DNA from 3 places in the Alsobacter sp. P4_H11 genome. Region 3 is predicted to be linked to each of the others. Evidence: riboswitches for the same ligand, from Rfam matches in the RefSeq annotation. Region 3 holds a riboswitch; each other region holds the start of a gene.
The links. Region 3 has a riboswitch for cobalamin ahead of AC1DSZ_RS06625 (DUF1636 family protein). Riboswitches for the same ligand answer to the same signal wherever they lie in the genome.

Region 1 (5,935 bases), on a different contig from region 3:
AAGGTCCGCCTGGTGGAGCCGGCGGGCTTCACCAAGGTCTCGGCGCTTGGGGTGGAAGAGCAGCGTGTCTGGGTGGTGATCGACATCACGAGCCCGCGCCCGAGCTGGTCGGGACTCGGCGACGCCTTTCGGGTCGATGTCCGTATCGCGGTAGCGGAGATCCAGGACGCGATTCTGGCGCCGGCGAGCGCCCTGTTCCGCCGGGGCGACGGCTGGGCGGCGTTCGTGATCGAGGGCGGGCGGGCGCGCGAACGCGCCGTGCAGGTGATCCGCCGCACCGCGCAGGTGGCCGCCGTCGCGCAGGGGCTCGCGGTGGGTGATCGGCTCGTGGTCTTTCCCCCGACCAGCCTCGTCGACGGCGGCCGGGTCGCCACCCGGTAACGACGCAGCGCTCAGTTCTTCGGACCCAACTCGAACGTGCTTGCGCGCCTGCCGCAACCATGCGCAGCGTGGCGGTTCGGCGTCCGGCGGCGCGCCGTGATGCGTCAGCGCGCGCCCGCGGGGCGTCGTTGGACCCCAGGCCAGGTTGCTCCGGCGCGTCGGTCTTCGCCCCGCCAACGATGGAAGGCTACCGGCCAGTGACGGAACGGATGCGGGAACTCGCGGGCGAGATCGTGCGCCTTCAGGGAGAGCTGGATCGCGAGATCGAGGCCCGCCGCAAGGTGCTCGGCTGGACGGTGAAAAAGCGGCTCGTCGCCTTCGAGCACGGGATCGCGATGGAAAACAAACGCCTGCGCGTCACCGTCGCGAGCTTCCTGGCCCACTCCAACCTCGTGAAGATCGTGACCGCCCCGGTGATCTATTCGCTGGTCGTGCCGATCGCGATGCTGGACGGGTGCGCGAGCCTGTACCAGGCCGTCTGCTTTCGGGCTTACGCGATACCGCGGGTTCGGCGCAGCGACTTCGTCAGCCTCGACCGGCGCCACCTCAGCTACCTCAACTGGATCGAGGCGCTGAACTGCCTTTATTGCAGCTATGCGAACGGCGTGATCGCGTATGTGCGTGAGATCGGCAGCCGCACGGAGCAGTACTGGTGCCCGATCAAGCACGCGCTGCGGATCAGCGACCCGCACAAGCGCTATTACGAGTTCCTGGAATATGGCGACGCCCAGGGCTACCGCGCCCGGCTCGGTGAATTCCGAGCCGCGCTTGCGGCCGAAGCAGAAGCGCCGCCGCCGGATCTGAAGCCCTCCGACGCTCGCGAATGAGGGCGGCCGCCTGAGGCGTGTCGAGCGCCGCAACCGTCGCGAACATCTGCGGCCGCTTCTCGACAGAGGTGCATTTCGGGTCGATAAGCGGGCGCGTCTAGACCGAGTGGACCGCCATGCAGCCTCCTGGCTTCCCCGCCCGCACGCTCATCATGGGCATCGTCAACGTCACCCCGGATTCGTTCTCGGACGGGGGCGACTTCTTTGATCCCGAGGTGGCTATCCGCCATGCGCAGGACCTCGAAGCCGAGGGCGCCGACATCGTCGATCTCGGGGGTGAATCCACCCGTCCGGGGCATCAGGCGATCGGCGCGGAGGAAGAGCAGCGCCGCGTGCTCCCCGTGGTCGCGGCCCTCGCGCCGGCGCTGTCGCGCCCCATTTCGATCGACACCTACCGTGCGGACACCGCCCGAAAGGCGCTGGCCGCCGGGGCTCGCATCATCAACGACGTCTGGGGTCTCCAGCGCGACCCGGACATGGTCGCGGTGGCGGCCGACCATGACTGCGACGTGGTTGTCATGCACAACCGGGAGACGATCGATCCCTCGCTCGACATCGTCGAGGAGTTCCGGCGCTACTTCGATCGCACCATCGGGCTGGCGCGCCATGCAGGGCTCCGCGAGGAGAGGCTGATCCTCGATCCCGGGATTGGCTTTGGAAAGAGCTGGGCGCAGAACATGGATGCGTTGCGGCGCGTGGCCGAACTCAAGGCGTTCGGATTTCGCGTTCTGGTCGGGGCATCGCGGAAATCTTTTCTGCGCCGCATCCTGGGCGACGATGTTGCCCCGAAAAGCCGGATTTTCGGCACGCTCGCGGCCCATTCGGCTGCGATCGCGGGCGGCGCCGACATCATCCGCGTTCACGACGTGAAAGCGCATGTCGACGCCGTGCGCACCCTCGACGCGCTTTGGCGCGATCGTGGCGGCGCGGGATACCCCCCGAACGCGACGTGAACCGCGCGCCGCGATGTTTCCAGCCGGATGCGCGCGCGCGAGCTAGCAGTTCTTCGCGCCAGGAGCTTTCATGACCGACCGCGTCACCCTTTCGCGCCTTGCCGTTTATGCACGCCATGGCGTGCTGCCCGAGGAGGCGACCCTCGGCCAGCGTTTCTACATCACGCTCACTTGCGAGCTGGATCTTCGCCCGGCCGGCGCGGCGGATGATTACAACCAGGCCGTATGCTACGGCGCCCTGGCGGATCTTGCGGTCGGGATCGCGACACAGCGCCGCTTCAAGATCATCGAGGGCCTTGCCGAAGCGATCGCCTCAGCCGTGCTGGACGCCCACCCGCGCGTCCAGGCCGTGACGGTCAAAGTGGAAAAACCGGAGGCGCCGGTGCAGCACATCCTCGATACGGTCGCGGTCGAGATCGAGCGCCGCCGTGGCTAGGGCGTGGCTGAGCCTGGGCGGCAATATCGGCGTCGACGCGGCCGCCAAGCGCGCCGCCATCGCGGACGCGCTGCGCCGGCTGGCCGACCGGGAGGTGCGCGTGATCGCGCGCTCCGGCGATTACCGCACTCCTCCCTGGGGGCCGGTTGCGCAGGACTGGTTCGTGAACGCCTGCGCGGAGATCGAGACCGATCTGGGCCCGCGGCAGCTGCTGGACCTGCTTCTTGCGATCGAGCATGACATGGGCCGCGTGCGCGTCGAGCGCTGGGGTCCACGGCTGATCGACATGGACATTCTGGCCTACGAGGGCGTCGTTCTGGAAGGCCCCGATCTCACCCTTCCGCACCCCCGCATGATGGACCGCGCTTTCGTTCTCGCGCCACTGGCCGAGATCAGCCCGGACCTGCTGATCGGGGGAACGTCCGTCGCACAGGCCCTCGCGCGCCTGGATGCGTCGGGAATCCGGCGACTGGGATGAGCTCGCCGGCGCGAGCCCATCGCCCGGCGACGGTCAGGGTCGGCGAGCTTTCGCCCGCGCGGCGTTGAAGATTGGATTATTTTCATCGTGAGCTCCCCACCGATCGAAGGAGACCAGCGCCGGCAGCTCGGCCCGTTTCGCCCAGCCTGCCGCCTGGAGATCGGGTTCCTTGTTGAACGTGCTGACATAGCCGAGGCAGAGATAAGCCACCGGCACGATCTCATCCGGGATCCCCAGGATCGAGCGGAGCCGTTCGGACTTGATGATGCTCACCCAACCCACGCCCACGTTTTCGGCCCGGGCGGACAGCCACAGGTTCTGGACGGCGCAGACGGCGCTGTAGATGTCCATGTCAGGCTGGTGCGTCCTCCCCAGCACCACCGGCCCCGCTCTGTTCCGGTCGCACGTCACGCAGACGCCGATCGGCGCCTCGCGGATGCCCTCCAGCTTCAGGTTTCGGTAGGCCCGCGCCCGCACGGGATCGAAGCGCCGTTCGGCTTCATTGTTCGCCTCCGTGAACGCCTCGTGAAGGGCGGCCTTGATGGCGGGATCGCTCACCACGATGAAGTCCCACGGCTGCATGAAGCCGACGGACGGAGCGTGGTGCGCCGCTCGCAAGATGCGCCCGATCACCTCGGGCGGTACCGGGCGCGGCAGGAACTCGCCGCGCACGTCTCGCCGATTAAAGATGCAGTCGTATACGGCCGTGCGCTCCTGGTCGGAGAACAGCCCATTCGCGTCCATGATTCCCCTCACAGATCGAAGCTGGCCGCGCTCCGTCCGCGAGCGTGCCCTATGGGTTCAGGCCGGTCTTCTGACTTGGGATCGTCCCGTTTCCGCGCCTTCCCGGCAAAAGCCAGTGGCATCCAGCGAAAGCGGTCCCCCTTACAGCGTTGGGCACGTGGCGGAGTTTCACCGCCTTCCCGATTCTCCCGAGTGTTCGGGCTCCTGAACGGACCGATGATGCCACGCGCCGGAGCTGCGCGCCAGCGCAGCCCCGGCTGCGCGTCTCACCCTTGCGGCACGTAGAGGCTCGCCCCCGAGGCGACGAACTCGGCGCTTTTGGCGGCGAGGCCTTTCTGGCGTTCCTCCTCCGCGAGGGTGTCGGCCCGGATGTCCTGGCTGATCTTCATCGAGCAGAATTTCGGACCGCACATCGAGCAGAAATGCGCGACCTTGTGCGCGTCCTTCGGCAAGGTCTCGTCGTGGAACTCCCTGGCGGTGTCGGGATCCAGCGACAGGTTGAACTGATCCTCCCAGCGGAATTCGAACCGGGCGCGGGACAGGGCGTCGTCGCGCAATTGCGCCGCCGGATGCCCCTTGGCGAGGTCCGCCGCGTGGGCGGCGATCCGGTAGGTGATCACGCCGGTCTTCACGTCGTCGCGATTGGGCAGGCCAAGATGCTCCTTCGGGGTGACGTAGCAGAGCATCGCTGTTCCGAACCAGCCGATCATGGCCGCCCCGATGCCGGAGGTGATGTGATCGTAGCCGGGCGCGATGTCGGTCGTCAGTGGCCCGAGCGTGTAGAAGGGCGCTTCGCCGCAGGTCGCGAGCTGCTTGTCCATGTTGGCCTTGATCTTGTGCATCGGCACGTGGCCGGGGCCCTCGATCATGACCTGGCAACCCTCGCGCCAGGCGACCTTCGTGAGCTCGCCCAAGGTGTCGAGCTCGGCGAACTGGGCGGCGTCATTGGCGTCCGCGATGGAGCCCGGACGGAGGCCGTCACCCAGCGAGAACGACACGTCGAAGCGCCGCATGATGGCGCAGATCTCGTCGAAGCGTTCGTACAGGAAGCTTTCGCGATGATGGGCAAGGCACCAGCGCGCCATGATCGAGCCGCCGCGCGAGACGATGCCGGTGACCCGCCGGGCGGTGAGCGGCACGTGGGCGAGCCGCACGCCGGCGTGGATCGTGAAATAGTCGACGCCCTGCTCGGCCTGTTCGATCAGCGTGTCCTTGAACACCTCCCAGTCGAGCCTGGCGGGATCGCCGTGCACCTTCTCGAGCGCCTGGTAGATTGGGACGGTGCCGATCGGAACCGGCGCATTGCGCAGGATCCACTCTCGGGTGTTGTGGATGTTGCGGCCGGTGGAGAGGTCCATGACGGTGTCGGCGCCCCAGCGGATCGCCCAGACCATCTTCTCGACCTCTTCGGCGACCGACGACGTCACGGCCGAGTTGCCGATATTGGCGTTCACCTTCACGAGGAAGTTGCGGCCGATGATCATCGGCTCGAGCTCGCGGTGATTGATGTTGGCCGGGATGATGGCGCGCCCGGCGGCGATCTCCTGCCTGACGAATTCCGGGGTGACATGGGCCGGAATGGCGGCCCCGAAGCTTTCGCCGTGCGCGAGCGCTTCTTCCGCGCCCGCCAGGGGCAGCTCGCGGCCGAGATTTTCGCGGGCGGCGACATAGCGCATTTCTTCCGTGATGATTCCGGCCCGGGCGAACTCGTATTGGGTGACCAGGGCGCCCGGAGTTCCGGTCAGGACCCGCCGTTCGGCTGGGCAAGCCGGGGCGAGCGCGTCGGCCGAGACGGACCCATTGTCCTCGGGCCGGACGGCTCGGGGCTGGGCGGCGACGAGGCCGGGACGGATCGAAAGCCAGAGAGAGCGAGCCTCGGGCAGGCCGGCAGCCAGATCGATCACGGCGTCGGCGTCCGTGTAAGGGCCGGAGGCGTCGTAGACGCGCAGCGGCGGCTCCTGCGTTCCGGCGCTGAGCACGATCTCGCGCACCGGGACGGTGACCTGGGGAAACCCGGGCGCGGGGACATGGACCTTGCGCGAGGCCGGCAGCGGGCCGGTCGTCACCGTCGAGGGCGACGCGGGATCGAGCTTAACATGAGTGTTCACGAGGACCT
Region 2 (5,935 bases), on a different contig from region 3:
GACGCCAAGGCGTTCGTGGAGGTCGGCTCCGTCGTGAAGGCGGGCGAGAAGATCCTGCTGGTCGAGGCCATGAAGACCTTCAACGAGATCGTGGCGCCCCGCGCCGGCACCGTCACGGCCATCTTCATCGAGGACGGCCAGCCGGTGGAATACGGCGAGCCGCTGCTGGTCATCGAATAATGTTCGACAAGATCCTCATCGCCAACCGCGGCGAGATCGCCCTTCGCGTGCTGCGCGCCGCCAAGGAGCTCGGCATCGCCACCGTGGCGGTCCACTCCACCGCCGACGCCGACGCCATGCATGTGCGCCTCGCGGACGAAAGCGTGTGCATCGGTCCGCCGGCCGCGCGCGACAGCTATCTCAATGTGCCCGCCCTGCTCGCCGCCTGCGAGATCACGGGCGCGGATGCGGTGCATCCGGGCTACGGCTTCCTGTCCGAGAACGCGCGCTTCGCCGAGATTCTCGAGAGCCACAACATTCACTTCATCGGCCCCAAGGCGGAGCACATCCGCATCATGGGCGACAAGATCGAGGCCAAGCGCACCGCCAAGCGCCTCGGCATCCCGTGCGTGCCCGGCTCCGAGGGCGGCATCACGGATGATGACGAGGCCATGCGGGTCGCGGCCGACATCGGCTACCCGGTGCTCGTGAAGGCGGCCGCCGGCGGCGGCGGGCGCGGCATGAAGGTGGCGCGCACCGAAGGCGACCTCGTTGACGCGCTGCAGACCGCCCGCACGGAGGCCAAGGCCGCCTTCGGCGACGACGCCGTCTATCTCGAGAAGTACCTCGAGAAGCCCCGCCACATCGAGCTGCAGGTGCTGGGCGACGGCCGCGGCGGCGCGGTGCACCTCTTCGAGCGTGACTGCTCGCTGCAGCGTCGCCACCAGAAGGTGTGGGAGGAAGGCCCCTCCCCGGCGCTCAACGGCGAGATGCGCTCCAAGATCGGCGCAACCGTCGCCAAGGCGATGCAGGAGCTGCAATATCTCGGCGCCGGCACGGTGGAGTTCCTGTACGAGGACGGCGAGTTCTATTTCATCGAGATGAACACCCGCATCCAGGTGGAGCATCCCGTCACCGAGATGATCACCGGCATCGATCTCGTGAACGAGCAGATCCGGCTGGCCGCCGGCGCGGACCTGTCGTTCTCGCAGGACGACATCCAGCTCAACGGCCACGCCATCGAGTGCCGGATCAACGCCGAGCACCCGGCCACCTTCATGCCCTCGCCGGGCCGGATCGCCTATTTCCACCCGCCGGGCGGGCTGGGCGTGCGCGTCGATTCGGCCGTGTACCAGGGCTACACCATCCCGCCGAACTACGATTCGCTGGTCGGCAAGCTGATCGTGCACGGACGCAACCGCAATGAGTGCCTGATGCGCCTTCGGAGGGCCCTGGACGAGTTCGTGGTGGATGGGATCGAGACCACCCTACCGCTTTTTAGGGCCCTGGTTCGTAACCCAGACATCCAGAACGGGGACTACGATATTCACTGGCTGGAGAAGTATCTTGCAGCCGGGGGCATGAACGATCCGACCGGCGCTTGAACGCTGGCGATGACGAGAGCCCGCAGGAGCGGGCCGTAGCGGATGGCGAGACGACAGGACGCTGACACGGAGATCACGCCGGAGCTTTTGCTCCGCGCCTACGCGTGCGGCATTTTTCCCATGGCGGAGAGCGCCGACGATCCGGCGCTTTACTGGGTGGAGCCGCGCGAGCGCGGCGTCATCCCGCTCGACGGCTTCCAGCTGCCGTCGCGGCTGGCCCGCACGGTGCGCTCGGACCGGTTCGAGGTCCGCGTCGACCATGATTTCGAGGGCGTCATCGACGGCTGCGCCGCGCCGGCGCCCGATCGCCGCCAGACCTGGATCAACGCGAGAATCCGCGAGCTCTACGGCGCGCTGTTCGATCTCGGCTGGGCCCACACGGTGGAGTGCTGGCGCGACGGGCGACTCGTGGGCGGGCTCTATGGCGTGCGGCTCGGCGGCGCCTTCTTCGGCGAGAGCATGTTCCACCGCGAGCGGGACGCCTCCAAGGTGGCGCTGGTGCATCTGGTCGCCCGGTTGCGGGTCGGTCATTTCCGCCTGCTCGACACCCAGTTCGTGACGCCGCATCTCGCTGGCTTCGGCGCCGTCGAGGTGCCCCGGCGCGACTACCGCCGGCTGCTCGACGCCGCCACCAATGTCGAGGCGGATTTCACCGCTTGGCCCAAGGCGCCCGCCCCGACGGGGCGCGACGTCCTGGACGCCCTCGCCTGATGGTCGCCGAGCTCGCCGCCGCGGCGTCGCGCTCTATTGACCGGGCGAGGCCATGCGGCTAGGCATCCGGGCGAGCGAGCGCGTAGCTCAGCCGGTAGAGCAACTGACTTTTAATCAGTAGGTCCTGGGTTCGAGTCCCAGCGCGCTCACCACCATCAAGGCGCTTACCGGCAGGCGCTTGAATTCCTCCGCCGATATTGGGGTCGCCCGGCATCCACACGGCTCGGCGGTGTTTTTTTCGCGGCGTGCGCGCCTGAAATTCACTCAATTCGATGGACGCCGCGCAGCCCTCCGCTATGCTGCCCGTGCGACGGCGCCCTTCGGGGCTTGAAAGGGAACGCAGTGCGGGCGCAAGCCCAAAGCTGCGACTGCCCCCGCAACTGTGAGCGGCGAGCGAAGGCGAGTTCACCACTGGTCCATCAGGGCTGGGAAGGTTCGCCGGAGCGACGACCCGCAAGTCAGGAGACCTGCCGTCGCGACAAACCAAGGGCGGGCGCCCGGGATGGTTCGCGACAGGCCGCATCCACGAGGGACGCGGCGCTCCCGTTCCGCCATGCGCCGCGCCGGCAACTCGGGGTGAGAACATGTTGCAGCAGTCTTCCGTCGCGTCACACGTCCCGGCCGTCAAGGCCAGCGCCCTTCTGCAGGCCGCCTTCGCGGTTCTGCTCGGCGTCATGCTGGTCGGCTTCACGGGCTTTGCCCACGTGGAGGCGGTGCACAACGCGGCTCATGACACGCGCCACGCCAGCGGCTTTCCCTGCCACTGACGGCGCGGCGATGTCCGTTTTTCGTTCGATCGTCTTCACGGCCGCGGCGGCCGGCCTTCTGGTTGGCCTCACCGTCACGGGCCTGCAGCAGGTTCGCGCCGTTCCGCTGATCCTCAAGGCCGAGGTCTACGAGCAGAAGGCCGAGGCCGCGCAGACGGCTCCAGCCCCTGTGGCGCCGCACGCTCATGAGCTGGGCGCAGCGCCGCATTCGCACGCCGCGACCGCTGCGCCGCACGAGCACGGGGCCGCGTGGCAGCCGGCCGAGGGCTTCCAGCGCAACGCCTTCACGGCGCTGTTCAACGTCGTGACCTGGATCGGCTTTGGCCTCGGCCTCGCCGGTCTCATGGTGATCGCCCGCCGCCCGGCCACCTGGCGCGAAGGCCTCATCTGGGGTCTCGGCGGTTTCGCCGCCCTCACGCTGGCGCCCAGCATCGGGTTGCCGCCCGAACTGCCCGGCATGCCGGCCGCCGACGTGGTGGCGCGCCAATTCTGGTGGATCGGGGCCGCGCTTTCCACCGCGATGGGGCTCGGCTTGATCGCTCTCACCCGCGCGCCGCTGCCCTGCATCTTGGGCGCTCTGCTGCTGGTGGCGCCGCACCTCGTCGGAGCGCCGCAGCCGCCCGCCGCCGAAAGCGCCGTTCCGGACGCCATGGCGCGGGATTTCGTGACGGCCGTGATGGTCAGCGCCTTCGTTTCATGGGCGCTGCTTGGCGCCCTCACGGGATTCTTCCTCCACCGCTTCCGCGGGAGCGAGAGCGAGGCCTGAGATCGCGCCGCGCAGGTCGCGACTGGTGATGTGAAAGCGCGCGCCGGGCTCCAACCCGGCGCGTTGCATTTTGAGCCGGGCCGCAAGCCAGAACGCAGCCTGATGGCGGGCCGCGAAAGCCAGGCACTCGGCGGGCGTCGGCTCCTGCCGCAACAGCGCCCGAAACGCGCGCCGATGCATCACGCATCGCCCGTCCTCGCCCGGGGGCGAGAAGGCCAGGCAGTCGTTGGCGCCGTCCCACTCCATGCGCCCTTGTAGCGGGGTTAGGGGCCGCCGCGCAAAGGCGTTCGAGCACGAGGCAAAAGCGGCGCAAGCGTTGCTGCGCAATGCTTATTTCGGCTGCGCCTCCCCGCTTTGACCACATTCGCGGCGCATGCCGTCGCGCGCTGGAACAGGTGGGTTTGCGTCGATGCGATTCTTTTTGCGCGGGATCGGTTTTGTGTTCACGGCCGGCGCGATCGTGTTCGTGGTGGCCGCGATCGCGGTCGGCGGCCTGCTCTGGAAGGTGTCGCGCGATCTGCCGGACTACACGCAGCTGGCCGACTACCAGCCTGCCGTGATGACCCGCGTGCACGCCGCCGACGGCAGCCTGCTGGCCGAATACGCCCGCGAGCGGCGCATGTTCATCCCCATCCAGTCGGTCCCCAAGCTGGTGATCGCGGCCTTCGTGTCGGCCGAGGACAAGAACTTCTACAAGCACCAGGGCGTCGATCCGGAAGGCATCGCCCGCGCGGCGCTGTACTACTTCAAGCGCGACCAGGGCCGCCGCCCGCAGGGCGCCTCCACGATCACCCAGCAGGTGGCGAAGAACTTCCTGCTCACCAGCGAGCAGACCTTCGATCGCAAGATCAAGGAGGTGCTGCTGGCGCTGAAGATGGAGAACACCTACACCAAGGATAAGATCCTCGAGCTCTATCTCAACGAGATCTATCTCGGCCTCGGCAACTACGGCATCGCGGCCGCCTCGCTGAACTACTACGGCAAGTCCGTCCACGAGCTGACCCTGGCCGAGGTCGCCTATCTGGCGGCGCTGCCGAAAGGCCCAAACAACTACAATCCCTTCCGCTTCCGCGAAGCCGCCACCGAGCGCCGCAACTACGTCATCGATCGCATGGTCGAGAACGGCTATGTGAGCAAGCAGGACGGCGACAAGGCCAAGGCCGAGCCGCTCGACGTGAACCCGCGGTCGCTTTCGCCCAACACCTACGCTGCGGGCTTCTTCGCCGAGGACGTGCGCCGCGAGATCGCGGACCGTTTTGGCGAAAAGGCCCTGTACGAGGGCGGCATGTCCGTGCGCACGACCCTCGACCCGAAGATCCAGGTCATGGCCCGAAAGGCGCTCGCGGACGGGCTGGTGCGCTACGACGAGGCGCATGGCTGGCGCGGCGCGATGCAGAAGATCGACATCGCCAGCAAGGAATGGGGCGCGGCCCTGGCCGAAGTGCCGGCGCTTGGCGACGTGCAGCCCTGGCGCCTTGCGGTGGTGACGGACGTCGTCCCGGAGGGCGCCCGCATCGGCCTCCAGCCTGCGCGCGAGCCGTCGGGCGCGATCGCCAAGGCGCGCGAGACCGGGTTGATCACGCCGGACGGCCTCAAATGGACCCGCAAGGCCCCGCGGCAGGCGCTGGCCGCCGGCGACGTCATCTACGTGGAGCCCGTCGACGGCAAGCCCGGCCAGTTCCGCCTGCGCCAGCTGCCGGAGATCTCCGGCGGCCTCGTCGCCATGGATCCCTATACGGGCCGCGTGCTCGCGATGGTGGGCGGGTTCTCGTTCGACCAGTCCAAGTTCAACCGCGCCTCGCAGGCGCAGCGCCAGCCTGGCTCCTCGTTCAAGCCCATCGTCTATGCGGCGGCGCTGGACAACGGCTACACGCCCTCCAGCATCATCCTGGACGCGCCGATCAGCATCGACCAGGGCCCCGGGCAGGAGCCCTGGCGGCCGGAAAACGCCGAGGAAGGATTCGCAGGCCCGCGCACGCTGCGCTTTGGCGTCGAGCATTCGCAAAACATGATGACGGTGCGCCTCGCGCAGGACATCGGCATGCCGCTGGTGGTGGAATACGCCAAGCGCTTCGGCGTCTACGACAATTTGCAGCCGCTCCTGGCCATGTCGCTCGGCTCCGGTGAAACAACCGTGATGCGCATGA
Region 3 (5,935 bases):
CCGCGCGGCCTTCATGCCCGGCACGGCGTAGCGCGCCGCAAGGTAGATCGCCCGCATATTGACGGCCGCGATGCGGTCGAAAGTCTCGTCGTCGATCGTTTCCAGAGGCGCCGGCAGGTGCCCGACCCCGGCATTGTTGACGACGATGTCGAGCCGCCCATGCTGGCGCTGCGCGGCGTCCACCATGGCCTCGACCTCGGCCGCCTTGGTAACGTCCGCCGTAAAGGCGCGCGCCGCCGGTCCGATCGCGGCCGCGACCCGCTCCGCCGCCGCGCCGTCGCGATCGACCACCAGCACGCTCGCGCCCTCGTCCGCGAAGGCCTGCACGATCCCGGCCCCGAAGCCCGAGCCTCCGCCCGTCACGATGGCGACTTTTCCCGCAAGCCTCATGCTCGTTCCTCCCTGCGCGCCGTCTCGAAGCGGCGCTCCCGGGCGAGCTTACTCCTGCGCGATGGCGTGGAAAAAGGATCCTGTCACCCGGCCCCTGCGGCTGCCGGAGGGCGCCGGCTCCGAGCCGTAGGCGTCGCCCGCGAGTGCGAAGGGTTCGTCGCCGCCGAGATCCGTCACGCTCGCATAGTGGAACTCGTGCCCGCGCAATCTCGTGCCGGCTGGGCCGAGCACTCCATCGGCCGCCAGCGTCACGGCGCGGTAGCCGAGGTTCATCTTGCGTTTCGCGAAGCTGGAGCTCACGGAGAGCAGCCCCGCCATCGCGTGGTCCACCCCGGCGGCGTCCGTCAGTACGCGCCCGAGTGTCATGTAGCCGCCGCACTCGCCGTGGACGGGCTTGTGCTCCGCGAAAGCGCGCAGCCCATCCAGGAACTGCGTGGCTGCCGCGAGCCGGCCCGCATGCAGTTCCGGATAGCCGCCCGGAAGCCAGCAAACGTCGCAATTGGCCGCGGGCGCTTCGTCGGCCAGCGGCGAGAACGGGACGATCTCGGCTCCGGCGGCCCGCCATTCCTGCAGCAGATGCGGGTACATGAACGAGAATGCCTCGTCCCGCGCCAGCGCGATCCGCTGGCCCGGCGGCCGCAGGGCGACGCGGCCCGGTCCGAAAGCCCGCAGCGGCGCGGCGGCGGCCTGGATGGCGTCGAGGTCGAGATGCGCCTCCACCATGTCGGCCATGCCGTCCAGCAGCCTGTCGAGGCCGCTCGTCTCGCTGGCCTGCACGAGGCCGAGATGGCGCTCGGGCAGGCTGACGGCTTCCGAGCGGGGCAGGGCGCCGAACACCGGGATGTCCAGCGCTCGCACGGCGTCCGTCACCAGCCGCGTGTGCCGGGCGCTTCCCGCCTTGTTGATCACCACCCCGGCCAGCCGGATCCGCGGGTCGTACACCGCGCAGCCCTTCACGATGGCGGCGGCCGACTGCGATTGGCCGCTCACGTCCAGCACCAGCAGCACCGGCCAGCCCAGCGCGGCCGCCACGTCCGCCGACGAGCCGGACCGCCCGGGCGCGGCCGGCACGCCGTCGAACAGGCCCATCAGCCCCTCGCAAAAGGCGAGATCGGCGTCCGCGGTCGCCTGCGTGGCGAGGCCGCCCAGCATCTCCGGCGACATCGACCAGGCGTCGAGATTGAGGCTCGGCCGACCCGTCGCGGCGGCGTGGAAAGCGGGATCGATGTAGTCCGGCCCGCATTTCGCGCCCGTCACGCGCAGGCCGCGGCGCGCAAAGGCGCGCAAAAGGCCGAGCGTTACTGTTGTCTTGCCGCTGGACGAGCGGGGGGCCGCGATCACGAGGCCGGGCGTGGGCATGGTCATGCCCCATCCCTGCGCGAAATCCGAAAACCCGGCAAGCGCTTCGACGCCGCAAAGCCTTTGCGCCGCGCCCGGGAGGCGCTACCACCATGCCATGAGCCACGCGCCGCCGGAGGACATCCCGCCCGTCGCCAGCCTCCGCCGGGGCTGGACCACCGGCTCCTGCGCGACGGCTGCGACGCGCGCCGCCTTCGAGGCGCTGCACACCGGCGTGTTTCCCGATCCGGTCGAGATCACGCTGCCCAATGGCTCCCGCCCCGCCTTTGCGCTGGCTGTGACCGAACTTGGCGAAGGCTTCGCCCGCGCGGGCGTCGTCAAGGACGCCGGCGACGACCCGGACGTCACCCACGGCGCGCTCGTGCTCGCGACGCTGCGCCGTGGGCCGCCAGGCTCGGGCGTCACGTTCCGCGCCGGCCCCGGCGTTGGCATGGTGACGCGTCCCGGCCTGCCGATCCCTCCCGGCGAGCCCGCCATCAATCCCGTTCCGCGTGAGATGATGCGCGCCGCCGTCGCGGAGGCCGCCGCTCTGCTGGGCGTTTCGGCCGATTGCGAGATCGAGATATCGATCCCGGGCGGCGAGGAGATCGCCAAGCGAACCCTCAACGGCCGTCTCGGCGTGGTCGGCGGGCTTTCGATCCTGGGCACCACCGGCATCGTGACGCCCTATAGCTGCGCGGCCTGGATCCACAGCATCCATCGCGGGATCGACGTGGCGCGCGCCTCCGGCCTCCACCACGTCGCGGGCGCGACGGGGGACACCAGCGAAAAAGCCGTCCAGCGCCTGCATGGGCTGGACGAGATCGCGCTGATCGACATGGGCGATTTCGTCGGCGGCATGCTGAAATATGTCCGCCGCCACCCGGTCGAGCGCGTCACCGTTGCGGGCGGGTTCGCCAAGATGACCAAGCTCGCCCAGGGGCTGCTCGATCTCCACTCGCGCCGGGGCGAGGTCGATCTCGGCTGGCTCTCGGAGCGGTTCGGGGAAGCGGGCGCATCAGCGGGGCAAATCGCCGAAGCCGCCGCGCTGGCCTCCGCCAACGAGGCGCTGCTGCTGGCGCGCAATGCGGGCGTGGATCTCGGGGCCGCGGTCGCCGAAGCGGCCTGGGCCACGGCAGCCAAGGCGCTGGCCGGCTCCGGCGTGGAGCTGGACGTCGTGGTCTTCGACCGGCAGGGCGCGTTGGTCGCCCGCACGCCGTTCCGGCCGGTCTGACGCCGGCGCTCTCGCGGGAAAAATTGACAGGCTTCCTTCCGCACGCCTATCACTGAGGCCGTGATGGTCCCTCGCATGAGGGTGAATAGGGAATGCGGTGAGCCCTCGGGCGATGCCGCAGCTGCCCCCGCAACTGTGAGCGGGTAGCCGAGCGCCGATATGCCACTGGGGCGACCCGGGAAGGCGGCGCACGGCGCCGATCCGCGAGCCAGGAGACCTGCCACCACGAAAACCGATGCTGCGGGCGGGGCGCCTTGCGGGATCGTGCGGCCCAGAGCCGCGAATTCTCCGGGATCGCCGTGCGGTCCCGTCGCGCCCCGATCGAAAGACGCCCACGGGCGGGAGCGCCGAGAGAATGGCTCGCACAACCATCCATGTCTGCGTGACGTGCCGGCTGGCCGACGATCCGCTCGAGGAGCAGCACGGCCGAGCCGGCGCGCGCCTGCACCGCGCCGTCGCCGATCTGGCGGCGCAGCGCGCCGCACCCGTCGACATCATCCCGGTGGAGTGCCTTAGCGTCTGCAAGCGCCCCGTCACGGTCGGCTTCGCGGCGGCCGGAAAGTGGACCTACGTGTATGGCGACTTTCCGGCCGAGGTGAGCGCCGAGACCATCGTCAACGGCGCGCTGCTCTATGCGGAAGCTCCCGACGGATTGATCCCGTGGCGCCAACGCCCGGACATGCTGAAGAAGGGCGTCATCTCGCGCTCGCCCCCGCTCGCGGCGCCCGCCGCTTCCCCGTCGCCCCTGTCTGAGGCCGCCGAATGACCGCGCCTGCTCAATTGTCCAAAGTCCCCGTCACGATCGTCACCGGCTTCCTCGGCGCCGGCAAGACGACCCTGATCCGCCACGTGCTCGAGAACGCCGGCGGCCGGCGCTTGGCGCTGGTGATCAACGAGTTCGGCGACGTCGGCGTGGACGGCGAGATACTGCGCTCCTGCGGCGTCGAGAGCTGCCCTGAGGAAAACATCGTCGAGCTGGCCAATGGCTGCCTGTGCTGCACGGTGGCGGACGACTTCATTCCGGCCATCGAGGCGCTGCTCGCGCATGAGAAGCGGCCGGACCACATCATTGTCGAGACCTCCGGCCTCGCGTTGCCCAAGCCGCTCGTGAAGGCGTTCGACTGGCCGCCCATCCGCTCGCGCCTCACGGTCGATGGCGTGATCGCCGTGGTGGACGGCGCCGCCGTGGCGGCCGGCCGGTTCGCCGATGATCCCGAGGAGGTGCTAGCCCAGCGCGCCGAAGATACCGCCGTTGACCACGACAATCCGCTCGAGGAGGTCTACGAGGACCAGCTGCTCTGCGCCGACCTCGTGATCCTCAACAAGGCCGACCTCATGGACGAGGCCGAACTCGCCCGCGTGTCGGCCGAGATCACGGGCGCGATCCCGCGCGCGGTGAAGATCGTCCCCACCCGCGAGGGCAAGATCGACGCCGACGTGCTGCTCGGCATCGCGGCCGCCGCCGAGGACGATCTCGCCCAGCGCCTGTCCCACCACGACGCCGAGGAAGGCCACGACCACGACGACTTCGACAGCTTCGTGGTGGAGTTGCCCGCGGTCGCGGATCCGGCCGCCCTGGTGGCGCGGCTCGCCGCCGTGGCCGAACAGCACGACGTGCTGCGCATGAAGGGCTTCATGGAGGTGTCCGGCAAGCCGATGCGGCTCCTCGTGCAGGGCGTCGGCACGCGCTTCCGCCACCATTTCGATCGCGCCTGGACCACGGGCGAGCGGCGCCGCAGCCGCCTCGTCGTGATCGGCGAAAAGGGCATCGACCGCGCCGCCATCGAGGCGGCCCTGGCCGCCTGACGCCATGCACCTGCTCCGCACCGAGACGCGCACGCTCGACGAGGCTGAAGCCGCGGTCGATCTTGCGCAATCGCCTGCGGAGCTGGTGTTCCTGAGTTTCACCGACAGCGACATGACGGCGCTCGCCCGGGCCTGGGACGCCGGGCGGGACCGGTACCCCACCCTGCGCATCGCCCCGCTGGCGCAGCTGAAGCATCCCTATTCGGTCGACCTCTACGTCGCCAACGTCGCCGCGAAGGCGCGCTTCGTGCTCGTGCGGCTGCTCGGCGGGCTCGACTACTGGCGCTACGGCGTCGAGGAACTCGGCCGCGCCGCGCGCCAGCAAGGGTTCCACCTCGCCGTGGTTCCGGGCGATTACCGGCAGGACGAACGCCTGGACACCGCCTCGACGCTGCCGCCCGAGGACCTGCGTCGCCTCTGGGGCTGGTTCCACGAGGGCGGCCCCGAGAACCTCGCCAGCTGCCTGGGTTTCCTGTCGTCAACCATCGGCGCGGGGAGGCCTTGGGATGAACCCAAGACTGTGCCGGCCATGGGCGTCAGCGCGGAGCTGAGCCGAGAGGCCCACGCGGTCGCTACAGGGCCGCAGGTTGGAACCCTCTCCCGCGAAGCGGGGAAGGGCAGGGAGGGGGCGGCGGAGCGCCGCGGAGCCGGCCATCCGGGCGTGAACCCCGGCGCCTCCTCTGTCGGCTCCGCCGACATCTCCCCTGCTTCGCGGGAGAGAGTTGCGCTCGTCCCGCCGCGCGCTCTCATCACCTTCTATCGCTCCGTCCTGATGGCGGGCGACACCGCCGCGATCGCGGCGCTCGCCGACGCGCTCGCGCAGCGCGGTTTCGCGGTGACGGCCGCATACGCGTCCAGCCTCAAGGACCCGGCGGCGGCCGAGGGCTTGTCGACGCTGATCGCCCGCGAAAAGCCGGACGTAATCCTCAACACCACGGCCTTCTCGGGCCGCGCCGATAACGGCGGCGGCGTGCTCGACGAAGCCGACGCGCCGGTGCTGCAGGCCATGCTGTCCGGCGCGCGCCATGAGGCGTGGCTGGACAGCGGACGAGGGCTTGGCGCGGCCGATCTCGCCATGAACGTCGTCCTGCCCGAACTCGACGGCCGCATCATAGCGGGCGCGATCTCGTTCAAGGCCGAAGCCGCCCGCAGCGAGGCGCTGGAATA

Region 1: linked by a shared signal. The riboswitch ahead of bluB (5,6-dimethylbenzimidazole synthase) and the one ahead of AC1DSZ_RS06625 (DUF1636 family protein) in region 3 are both predicted to bind cobalamin.
Region 2: linked by a shared signal. The riboswitch ahead of AC1DSZ_RS19480 (CbtB domain-containing protein) and the one ahead of AC1DSZ_RS06625 (DUF1636 family protein) in region 3 are both predicted to bind cobalamin.

The regions. Positions count from the first base shown of each region.
Region 1 is NZ_JBFUKI010000006.1:216,693-222,627, reverse strand. Features, by position in the region: gene AC1DSZ_RS12625 (efflux RND transporter periplasmic adaptor subunit) at 1-381, shown strand, start outside; gene AC1DSZ_RS12620 (hypothetical protein) at 579-1,208, shown strand; gene folP (dihydropteroate synthase) at 1,325-2,161, shown strand; gene folB (dihydroneopterin aldolase) at 2,232-2,597, shown strand; gene folK (2-amino-4-hydroxy-6-hydroxymethyldihydropteridine diphosphokinase) at 2,590-3,075, shown strand; gene bluB (5,6-dimethylbenzimidazole synthase) at 3,109-3,819, opposite strand; cobalamin riboswitch at 3,863-4,042, opposite strand; gene thiC (phosphomethylpyrimidine synthase ThiC) at 4,086-5,927, opposite strand.
Region 2 is NZ_JBFUKI010000012.1:1,830-7,764, forward strand. Features, by position in the region: gene accB (acetyl-CoA carboxylase biotin carboxyl carrier protein) at 1-180, shown strand, start outside; gene accC (acetyl-CoA carboxylase biotin carboxylase subunit) at 180-1,544, shown strand; gene aat (leucyl/phenylalanyl-tRNA--protein transferase) at 1,587-2,255, shown strand; tRNA gene AC1DSZ_RS19475 (tRNA-Lys) at 2,332-2,407, shown strand; cobalamin riboswitch at 2,550-2,744, shown strand; gene AC1DSZ_RS19480 (CbtB domain-containing protein) at 2,843-3,022, shown strand; gene AC1DSZ_RS19485 (CbtA family protein) at 3,033-3,788, shown strand; gene AC1DSZ_RS19490 (penicillin-binding protein 1A) at 4,198-5,935, shown strand, end outside.
Region 3 is NZ_JBFUKI010000003.1:180,347-186,281, reverse strand. Features, by position in the region: gene AC1DSZ_RS06640 (glucose 1-dehydrogenase) at 1-390, opposite strand, end outside; gene AC1DSZ_RS06635 (cobyrinate a,c-diamide synthase) at 439-1,749, opposite strand; gene AC1DSZ_RS06630 (cobalt-precorrin-5B (C(1))-methyltransferase) at 1,847-2,962, shown strand; cobalamin riboswitch at 3,010-3,201, shown strand; gene AC1DSZ_RS06625 (DUF1636 family protein) at 3,318-3,728, shown strand; gene cobW (cobalamin biosynthesis protein CobW) at 3,725-4,768, shown strand; gene cobN (cobaltochelatase subunit CobN) at 4,773-5,935, shown strand, end outside.